DNA from 2 places in the Variovorax arabinosiphilus genome. Region 2 is predicted to be linked to the other one. Evidence: predicted binding sites of a transcription regulator. Region 2 holds the regulator's gene; the other holds the start of a gene.

Region 1 (4,187 bases), 450 kb from region 2:
AATGCAGCCGCGCAGACTGCCGCGCCTGGATCTGCTTGTCGGTCAGTTCAGGCATAGAGCCCCTGCAGGAACCAGCGCACCTCGCCGGACGAAAAGCAGCGCGATGGCCGTTCGCGGAAGACCCACACCAGCCCCGCTTCGGGGCTCTCGGCGATGTAGTAATCGCGCACCGCCGGGCGGCCGCCTTCGTCGTCACTGCCGTCGTTCCACCAGCCGGCTTCGAGCCGCTGCGGGCCGACCAGGCTGCAGAGGCGCCCCTGGTACCACGGATGGCCGTCGCGCATCTCCAGGGGCAGGGGCTCGCGCAGCAGCCAGGGCGGAAACAGCGCATCGGGTTGCCGGGCCATCGTGTCCGCGGACGTGGCGGGTTTCGGCGTCACCGGCGCCCCCCCCTTGCGCAGCGCCGGCCGCCAGCCCTGCATGCCTTCGGGCCGGTGGTCGGCCTGCGCCACCGGCACCAGCACCTCGCGCGCGCCCAGCCGGGCGCTGAGCCGCTCGACCAGCTCGTGCAGCTTGTCGCCCTTGCGGTTGTCCTCGGGCAGGAAGCTGGTGCTGGCGCCGGCCCAGGGCGTGGTTTCGAGGGAACGCAGGCGCAGCCAGCTCGCGGGCGCGGCCAGCTGCGTGAGCGCGAGCCGCTCGCTCATCAGGCGGCGCAGGTGCGCCATGTCCTGCGTGGGCTCGGCGGTACGCACGGTGATGTGCTGGTGCGGCGGCAGGTTCACGCCGTTGTAGCGCTTGAGGTCGAGCGTCCATTCCAGTTCCAGCGCCAGCACGCCGCGCTGGCGTACGCGCAGCCACACCTGCAGCGCCGCCAGCAGCCGGTTGGCCGACCACATCAACTCATGCGCGTTTTCGGCCAGGGCGGGCAGCTCCAGCTTCTGCTCGAAGGCATCGGGCAGCGTGAGCCAGGTGTGACGCTCGGGGCGCAGGCCCCAGGCCCTGTCGAGCGCCTCGCGCAGCGCTGCGCCGAAGCGCCGCGACAACCCGCCGCGCGGCAGCGCTGCCACGTCGCCCCAGGTGCGACAACCCATGCGCGCCAGCACGTCGAGATGTTCGCGCGCGGCCGTCAGCGTGTGCAGCGGCAAGGCCGCCGGGATGTCGACCGGCGGTTGCTGGCCGAGCGCGAACAGGCGCAGCCGTGCCAGCGCGACCAGGCTGGTGGCGCCTTCGACTTTCTGGAGGCGGCTGTGCGGCACCGGGTTGTCGGTGACCATCAGCCGCATCAATCCCTGACGCCCGCCCCACAGCCGTTCGCAGGCCGAGACCTCGAGCACCAGCGCCTCGTCGAGCCAGGCCACGCGCGGCGTGTAGCGCAATGCCCACCAACCCAGGGCCTCGAGGGACAGCGGCAGTTCGGGGGCGGGCCGGACGGGCGCAGCGCTGTCGGAAGAAGGCACGGCCGCATCGTCTTCAGGCCGCCACCGCAAGGCGATCCACTGCATGGGTGCCCTCCTCTCTGCGCCTGCTGCGCACATCGAGGCGCACGACGGTCGCGCCCTGGACAGGGGGGATCTGGATGGCGTTCTGCCGCTCGCGACGCTGGCGCCGCCACTGGCTGGCCGTCAGCAGCGCCACCATGCGTTCGCTGCGGGCCGGCAAGCTCAGCGGCTGCGCGAGCGGTGGGCCGCGTCGCTTGAGCAGGTGCACGTCCATCTGCCCGCCGTCGGCCGCCACCAGTTGCAGGCGCAGCCGTGCCGGCGAGGCCGACTGCGCCACGGCCTCGGGCCGCATCACGAACAGCAGCGCCTCGTGCTGCGCGGCCGCCAGTTGCAGGCGGCGCAACTCGCCCACCCGCGCTTGCGGCAGCCAGGCCATGACGGCCGCCACGTCGGCACAGCGCAAGGCCTGTTCGCAGGCCCACATCCGGGCCGCCGATGCCTCACTGCGCACCCACAGGAGCGCCTCCAGGGGCAACCCACCGGCCACCAAGGCGGGCCCGAAAGGCTCGTGCGGCGCACCGATCAGCACCACCGGTCCACCGCGCATGGCCACGGCTCGGGCCAGCGCAGGCAGCAGCAAGGGCCAGACATGCGCCTCCGGCCGGTCCTGCAGCAGCTCGGTCATGGCACCCACCGGCCAGCCGCCGCCGGGCAGTTCGGCGTCGAGCGCCGGATGACCGGTGGCTTCCACCTGCGTGTCGGCCGCGCCCAGTTCGTCGCCGCGCCAGACCTTGTGTCGGGCGGAAGCAAAGGAAAAAGACGAGAGGGACGAGGAAAGGGAAGGCTGGCCCATGGCGGAATCGACTGTTAACTGTATTTTTATACAGTATTCTGCCGATGGGCAATGCCTTTCTGGTGACAGCGCATGTCCGCTCAGCGGACTCGCCGGAGTGCAGGCCGGCGCGTGCTCGTTCCTTTCGTCACCCGTCGCCGCCGAGCGTGCAATCTTTCACAGGTGCTGGCGGGCGAGATCGCCAGAATCGAGCCATGACCGTACTGGCCGACCTCTCCGATGACGAACTTTTCAGCCGTGCGAGAAGATGGCGTTCCGAAGCGATGAGAGGCAGCCTCCATGCCCGGGGCCACGCCCATGAGCACGAGGTCGAATTGCGGCGCCGGTCGGCCCGAACGATGTCGGTCCGCGTGCCCGCCGAGGCCCCGCAGCGCCCGCCCAAGCGGTCGCTGTTTCAGTTCTGGCGGTCCTGAGAACTCACCTGTTCACGCAAACCCGTGGTCGCTGTCCGTCTCCGACGATTCGCACACCGCGCCCGTCGAAAAGAGGAAGGTGCAGCCGCAGAGCGCGAACACCGCAAGAAGTGCAGCCGGTCCCACATACCGGACAAGCGCCGCGGACACGCCCATGCTGAGCGCATAAAGGAAAAGCTTGGTCATGGACCATGATGCAGCGACGGCCTGGATTCGGGGGATGCACCCAAGGGAAAGCACCATTCTCGAATTCCCGAAGGGAGCCTTGCAAAAGTAGCCCGAAGGTTCTAGAGCAGCCGCCTTTCGTTACGCAAGGCGACCTTTCACGCCCGAACGTCCTCCGCGACCGCGTGCGGCACGGCGCTCAAGCGTCCACGCACCGAGCAGGTCGGCGGGCGACACTGGAGATAATGAAACGCCACGCTGGCGCCCTTCTCTTACGCCAACCTCCAGAGTGTTCCTTTCGTGATCCAACAGATTGTTCCCGGCCGTGCGGCCCGGCGCGGCAGCGGCGGCATCACGCTCAGCGACGTGTCCAAGCTGGCGGGCGTCTCGACCATCACCGTCTCGCGCGCACTCAACACGCCCGACCTGGTGTCGCCGGACACGCGCGAGAAAGTGCGTGCGGCGGTCGAGCGCACCGGCTACGTGCCCAACCGCCTGGCAGGCGGCCTGGCGTCGAACCGCAGCCGGCTGGTCGCAGCGCTGGTGCCCACCATCGCCGGCCCGGTGTTCCTCGAAACCATCCAGGCGCTGACCGAGGCCCTCGACGAGGCCGGCTACCAGCTGATGCTCGGCCAGAGCGGCTACCACCACTCGCGCGAGGACGCGCTGATCGACGCCATCATCGGCCGCCGGCCCGACGGCATCGTGCTCACCGGCATCATGCATTCGGCCGAAGGCCGCCGCCGCCTGCTCGCCTCGGGCATCCCGGTGGTCGAGACCTGGGACCTGACGCCTACGCCGGTCGACATGCTGGTTGGCTTCTCGCACGAGAAGGTCGGCGCCGCCATCGCGCGCTTCCTGCATGGCAAGGGCTACCGCCACCCCGCGGTCGTCACCGGCGACGACCAGCGCGCCGACCTGCGGCGCGCCGGCTTCGAGCAGACGATGATGAGCCTGGGCGTGCAGAAGGTGGCGGTGCACACCGTGCCGGCCCCCACCACGCTGGGCAGCGGCCGCAGCGCGCTGGCCGAGTTGCTCAGGGCGCATCCGGAGACCGACGTGCTGGTCTGCAGCTCCGACGCGCTGGCCCATGGCGTGATCACCGAGGCGCATGCGCGCGGCCTGCGCGTGCCGGACGACCTGGGCGTGATGGGCTTCGGCGACCTCGCCTTCGCGCAACATGCGCACCCCGCCATCACGACCGTGCGCATCGACGGCACGGCCATCGGGCGGCAGGCGGCGCGCTTCATCGTCGAGCGCGCCAAGGGGGTCGAGGTCGCACAGAAGGTCATCGACCTGGGCTTCTCGCTGATCGAACGCGACAGCGTCTGACGCGCGCCCGCCGCCCTCCGCCTTCTGCGGACAGCCGCTGACAGC
Region 2 (4,187 bases):
CGTCCGGTTGAACGCCCCGATCAGCTGGAACGGCGTCAGGTCGGCGATCGCCGCCATCTGTTCGAGGGTCAACCGTTCCGTGAAGGCGTCGCGCAGCAGTTCCAGCACCGGCGCTAGGACGCGAGCCTCCGCAGGTGCCGGCAGCACGCGCTGCCCGGGCTGTGCGTGGTTCTGGAAGAGCGTTCCGAAGCTGTGAACGAACAGCTCCTGCTGCCGCAGGGGGTCGCACGGTGCGCTGTTTCCATCGAGGGCGCGATGGAGTTCCAGAAAGCTGGCGATGAGCGCTTCATCGCAAACAGTGTTCGACCCGAAGTACCGGGTGTGATCGATCCCCAGGGTGGTCATCAGGTGCCGGATGCCCGGCTCGGCCAGATAGAAGGACCGGTACCGCCAACGGGCGCTGCCGCCCATGCGACCCGAATGGGGTTCGGCCGGGTTGAACACGAGGAGCGCTTGTGGATGGGCCATGCCCGTTCGGCCGCGGCTCTTGAATTCCGAGCCTCCGGCTTCGGTCAGCGCGATCACGAAGGAATGGTGCACGTGCGGCGCATAGTCGTGCGTCGTGAAGTCCGCGTGCAGCATGTCCATGCCCGGCAGGTCGGGAACGTGCCAGTAGCGTGAGGTATTCAGAGGGTCCAGCTTGGCCAAACAAAAACCTCCGTGGGGATCGGTCGCGGCAGCGCTTCCCGCTCAGCACGCAGTCGTCAGTGCGCGCGTGCCACCAGCAACTCCAGGATCAGCGCGACGCGCGCCTTCACCGGCGTGAGCGCACCGGCGTCGCGAATCGCCGCGCCGGAGGTGCCCACGATGCGTCCCTGTGCGCAACGCGTGGCGCGCAACACCGCGATGCCCGCCGCCTGTGCGCGCAGGGCCGCGGTCTCGATCGTGTGGTGCAGCGTGCCATTGCCCGTCGCCGCCAGCACGAGGCCGTCGACCGCGTGGGCACCGCCGGACCGCCGTGCCTGCACGAGCGCATCGATGAGCAGCCCCTGCGCGCCTGCGTGGCTGGTCAGGATCTCGACCCGTGGCCACGCAAACGGTTCGGTCGCGATGACGGCGTCGAGGCGTGCCGCCGAAGCGCCCTGCGGCTCGGGCCACGCACGGAGCGCACGGAGGGCGCCCTCCTCCATATAGCCCAGCGGCCCGGCGTCGCCCGAATCGAAGGCGTCCAAGCGGTAGGTGTGCACCTTCTGCACGTCGAGCGACCGATGGACCGCGCCGGCGCAGACCACTGTCACGCCCGTCGCGCCCGGCCAGGCCGCGAGGCTGATCGCGTCGCGCAGGTTCTGCGGGCCATCGGGCACCAGTGCACTCGCCGGCCGCATCGCGCAGGTGAGCACCACCGGCTTGACGGGGCTCAGCACGGACTGCAGGAAGAACGCGGTTTCCTCCAGCGTGTCGGTGCCGTGCGTGATGACGAGGCCACCCACATCGTCGCGCGCCAGCGCCTCGGCGCAGCGGGCTGCGAGCGCCTGCCAGACCTCGAAGTCCATGTCCTTGCTGTCCAGCTGCGCGACCTGCTCGGCCCACACCGGCAGGCCCGGCGGCGGATCGAGCCCCTGCAGCAGGACATCGACACCGACCTCGCCTGCCGTGTAGCCGACGTTGTCGGCGGCGGACGCCGCCCGTCCGGCGATCGTGCCGCCCGTGCCCAGGACCAGCACGCCGAGCGCGCCCGGGTTGCTTTTGTTCACCATGTCTTGCAAAGTCCAGGAAACTGTTTAAAAATACAGGTACTGGATATGCAACCAGCACCAAGGAGTTCACATGCAGTTCGCCGTCAAGCTTACCGCCCGTCAGCAGCAGATTCTGGACTTGATCCGCAGCACCATCGCGCAGACCGGTGCGCCGCCGACGCGTGCCGAAATCGCGGCCGAACTGGGCTTCAAATCGGCCAATGCGGCGGAAGAACACCTGCAGGCGCTGGCACGCAAGGGCGCGATCGAACTGCTCAGCGGCACCTCCCGCGGCATTCGGCTCAAGGGCGACGCGCTGCGTTCGCTCAACGAGTCGCGCGACAACCAGTTCTCGCTCTCGCTGCCGGGCATGGCCCAGCTGGCGTTGCCGCTGGTGGGCCGCGTGGCGGCGGGTTCGCCGATCCTCGCGCAGGAGCATGTGGACCAGACCTACTACGTCGAGAACACCTTGTTCCAGCATCAGCCGGACTACCTGCTCAAGGTGCGCGGCATGTCGATGCGCGATGCCGGCATCATGGACGGCGACCTGCTGGCCGTTCAGTCGACCAAGGAAGCGCGCAACGGCCAGATCGTGGTCGCGCGCCTGGGCGACGAAGTGACCGTCAAGCGCCTCAAACGCAACAAGCAGGTGATCGAGCTGCATGCCGAGAACCCCGACTACCCGACCATCGTGGTCCAGCCCGGCGAGCCCTTCGAGATCGAAGGCCTGGCCGTCGGGCTGATCCGCAACACCATGTTGATGTAACGCATCGCAAGGGCTGCGACAGGTGGCGGGCGTATGGCAATCAGGCCATCACCCTGGCGCAGTCCCATCAAGCAATCCTGCCTGTGTTCAACCTCTGACCTTGGAGTTCGCATGGGAATCGTTCTGCTCACTTTCGTCGATCTGCTCACCCCGCTGCAGTCGCTCGCCCACCGCTGGATGCCGGAGCGCCGCGTGCGCCGCGACGTCAGTTTCGACGCCCACGCCGACCTGCGCTATGTGGCCGTACGACCAGCCTGCGCGCAGCGCGCTGGCACCACCACCCCGGGGCACGCGCATCCACCGGTGGCGGCGCGTCCGCTGCGCGTGGTCCGCACGGTCGACGCGCAACAGCCGGACCGGCGCGCCGGCCGTGTCGTGATCTCCGGCCGGATGGCGGACGTGTGTGCCGAACTCGACCGCCTCGCGGCACTCGAGGCGGCCGACACCGTGCGCGGCGCGCGTCCGCTGCACTGACCCGCATTCGGGCGCGCACCTGCAAGCGCGCCCTGCAGAGGCCTTGATCTCTGGCATGTGGCGCGCACCACGGCGCGCCGCTGCGGGCTTTCGCACGGCGCGAGGCACAATGGCACGCCATGAACATTGTGATCCTCGACGACTACCAGGACGCGGTGCGCAAGTTGCAATGCGCCGCCAAACTCGATGCCTACGCGGCGAAGGTCTATACCAACACGGTCAAGGGCATCGGCCAACTGTCGGTGCGCTTGAAAGACGCCGACGTGATCGTCCTGATCCGCGAGCGCAGCCAGATTTCCCGCCAGCTGATCGAGAAGCTGCCCAAGCTCAAGCTCATTTCCCAGACCGGCCGGGTCGGCAAGCACATCGACGTCACCGCCTGCACCGAACAGGGCATCGCGGTGGCCGAGGGCAGCGGCTCGCCGCTTGCGCCGGCCGAGCTGACGTGGGCGCTGATCATGGCGGCGATGCGGCGGCTTCCGCAGTACATCAGCAACCTCAAGCACGGCGCGTGGCAGCAGTCCGGCCTCAAGTCGGCCTCGATGCCGCCGAACTTCGGACTGGGCTCGGTGCTCAAGGGCAAGACGCTGTGCATCTGGGGTTACGGCCGCATCGGGCAGCTGGTGGCGCGCTACGGCCAGGCCTTCGGCATGCAGGTGGTGATCTGGGGCCGCGAACAGAGCCGTGACCTCGCCCGGTCCGACGGCTTCCAGGTCGCGCCGAGCCGCGAGGCCTTCTTCGCCGCCGCCGACGTCCTCACGGTGCATCTGCGCATGAACGACGACACGCGCGGCATCGTCACGCTGGAAGACCTGTCGCGAATGAAGCCGACCGCCCTGTTCGTGAACACCTCGCGTGCCGAGCTGGTCGAGCCCGACGCCCTTCTGGCCGCCCTCAACCGTGGCCGGCCCGGGATCGCGGCGATCGACGTGTTCGAAAGCGAACCGCCCTTGCAGGGTCACGCGCTGCTGCGTCTGGAGAACTGCATCTGCACGCCGCACATCGGCTATGTCGAGCAGGACAGCTACGAGATGTACTTCGGCCAGGCCTTCGACAACGTGGTGAGCTTCATCAAGGGCAATCCCACCAACATCGTGAACCCCGGCGCCCTGCAGGTTCGACGCTGAGGGCGTCGCTGCGGCTTTAACGCCGACGGCGCGGCCGGGGCGCGATCTCGGCCTCGATGGCCGGATCGAACAGCTCCAGATCGAGCCGCAATTCGGGCAGCGGCATGTCGTCGGTGGTCGGCGGCGAGGACGGGCGCTTCTCCA

Evidence for each region. Region 2 encodes LexA, which represses DNA repair genes until DNA is damaged. Its sites were predicted from a motif close to ACTGTATNNNNATACAGT; they were not measured.
Region 1: a site for LexA is predicted at 2,250-2,267, ahead of imuA (translesion DNA synthesis-associated protein ImuA). Genes of this name have one in related genera too.

Annotation. Positions count from the first base shown of each region.
Region 1 covers NZ_JASZYB010000001.1:549,683-553,869, reverse strand. Annotated here, with positions in the region: gene QTH86_RS02635 (error-prone DNA polymerase) at 1-55, opposite strand, end outside; gene QTH86_RS02630 (Y-family DNA polymerase) at 48-1,442, opposite strand; gene imuA (translesion DNA synthesis-associated protein ImuA) at 1,411-2,232, opposite strand; gene QTH86_RS02620 (hypothetical protein) at 2,427-2,645, shown strand; gene QTH86_RS02615 (hypothetical protein) at 2,658-2,831, opposite strand; gene QTH86_RS02610 (LacI family DNA-binding transcriptional regulator) at 3,111-4,142, shown strand.
Region 2 covers NZ_JASZYB010000001.1:1,000,136-1,004,322, forward strand. Annotated here, with positions in the region: gene QTH86_RS04845 (AraC family transcriptional regulator) at 1-648, opposite strand, end outside; gene QTH86_RS04850 (asparaginase) at 705-1,697, opposite strand; gene lexA (transcriptional repressor LexA) at 1,768-2,442, shown strand; gene QTH86_RS04860 (hypothetical protein) at 2,554-2,916, shown strand; gene QTH86_RS04865 (D-2-hydroxyacid dehydrogenase family protein) at 3,036-4,043, shown strand; gene QTH86_RS04870 (type IV pilus assembly protein FimV) at 4,060-4,187, opposite strand, start outside.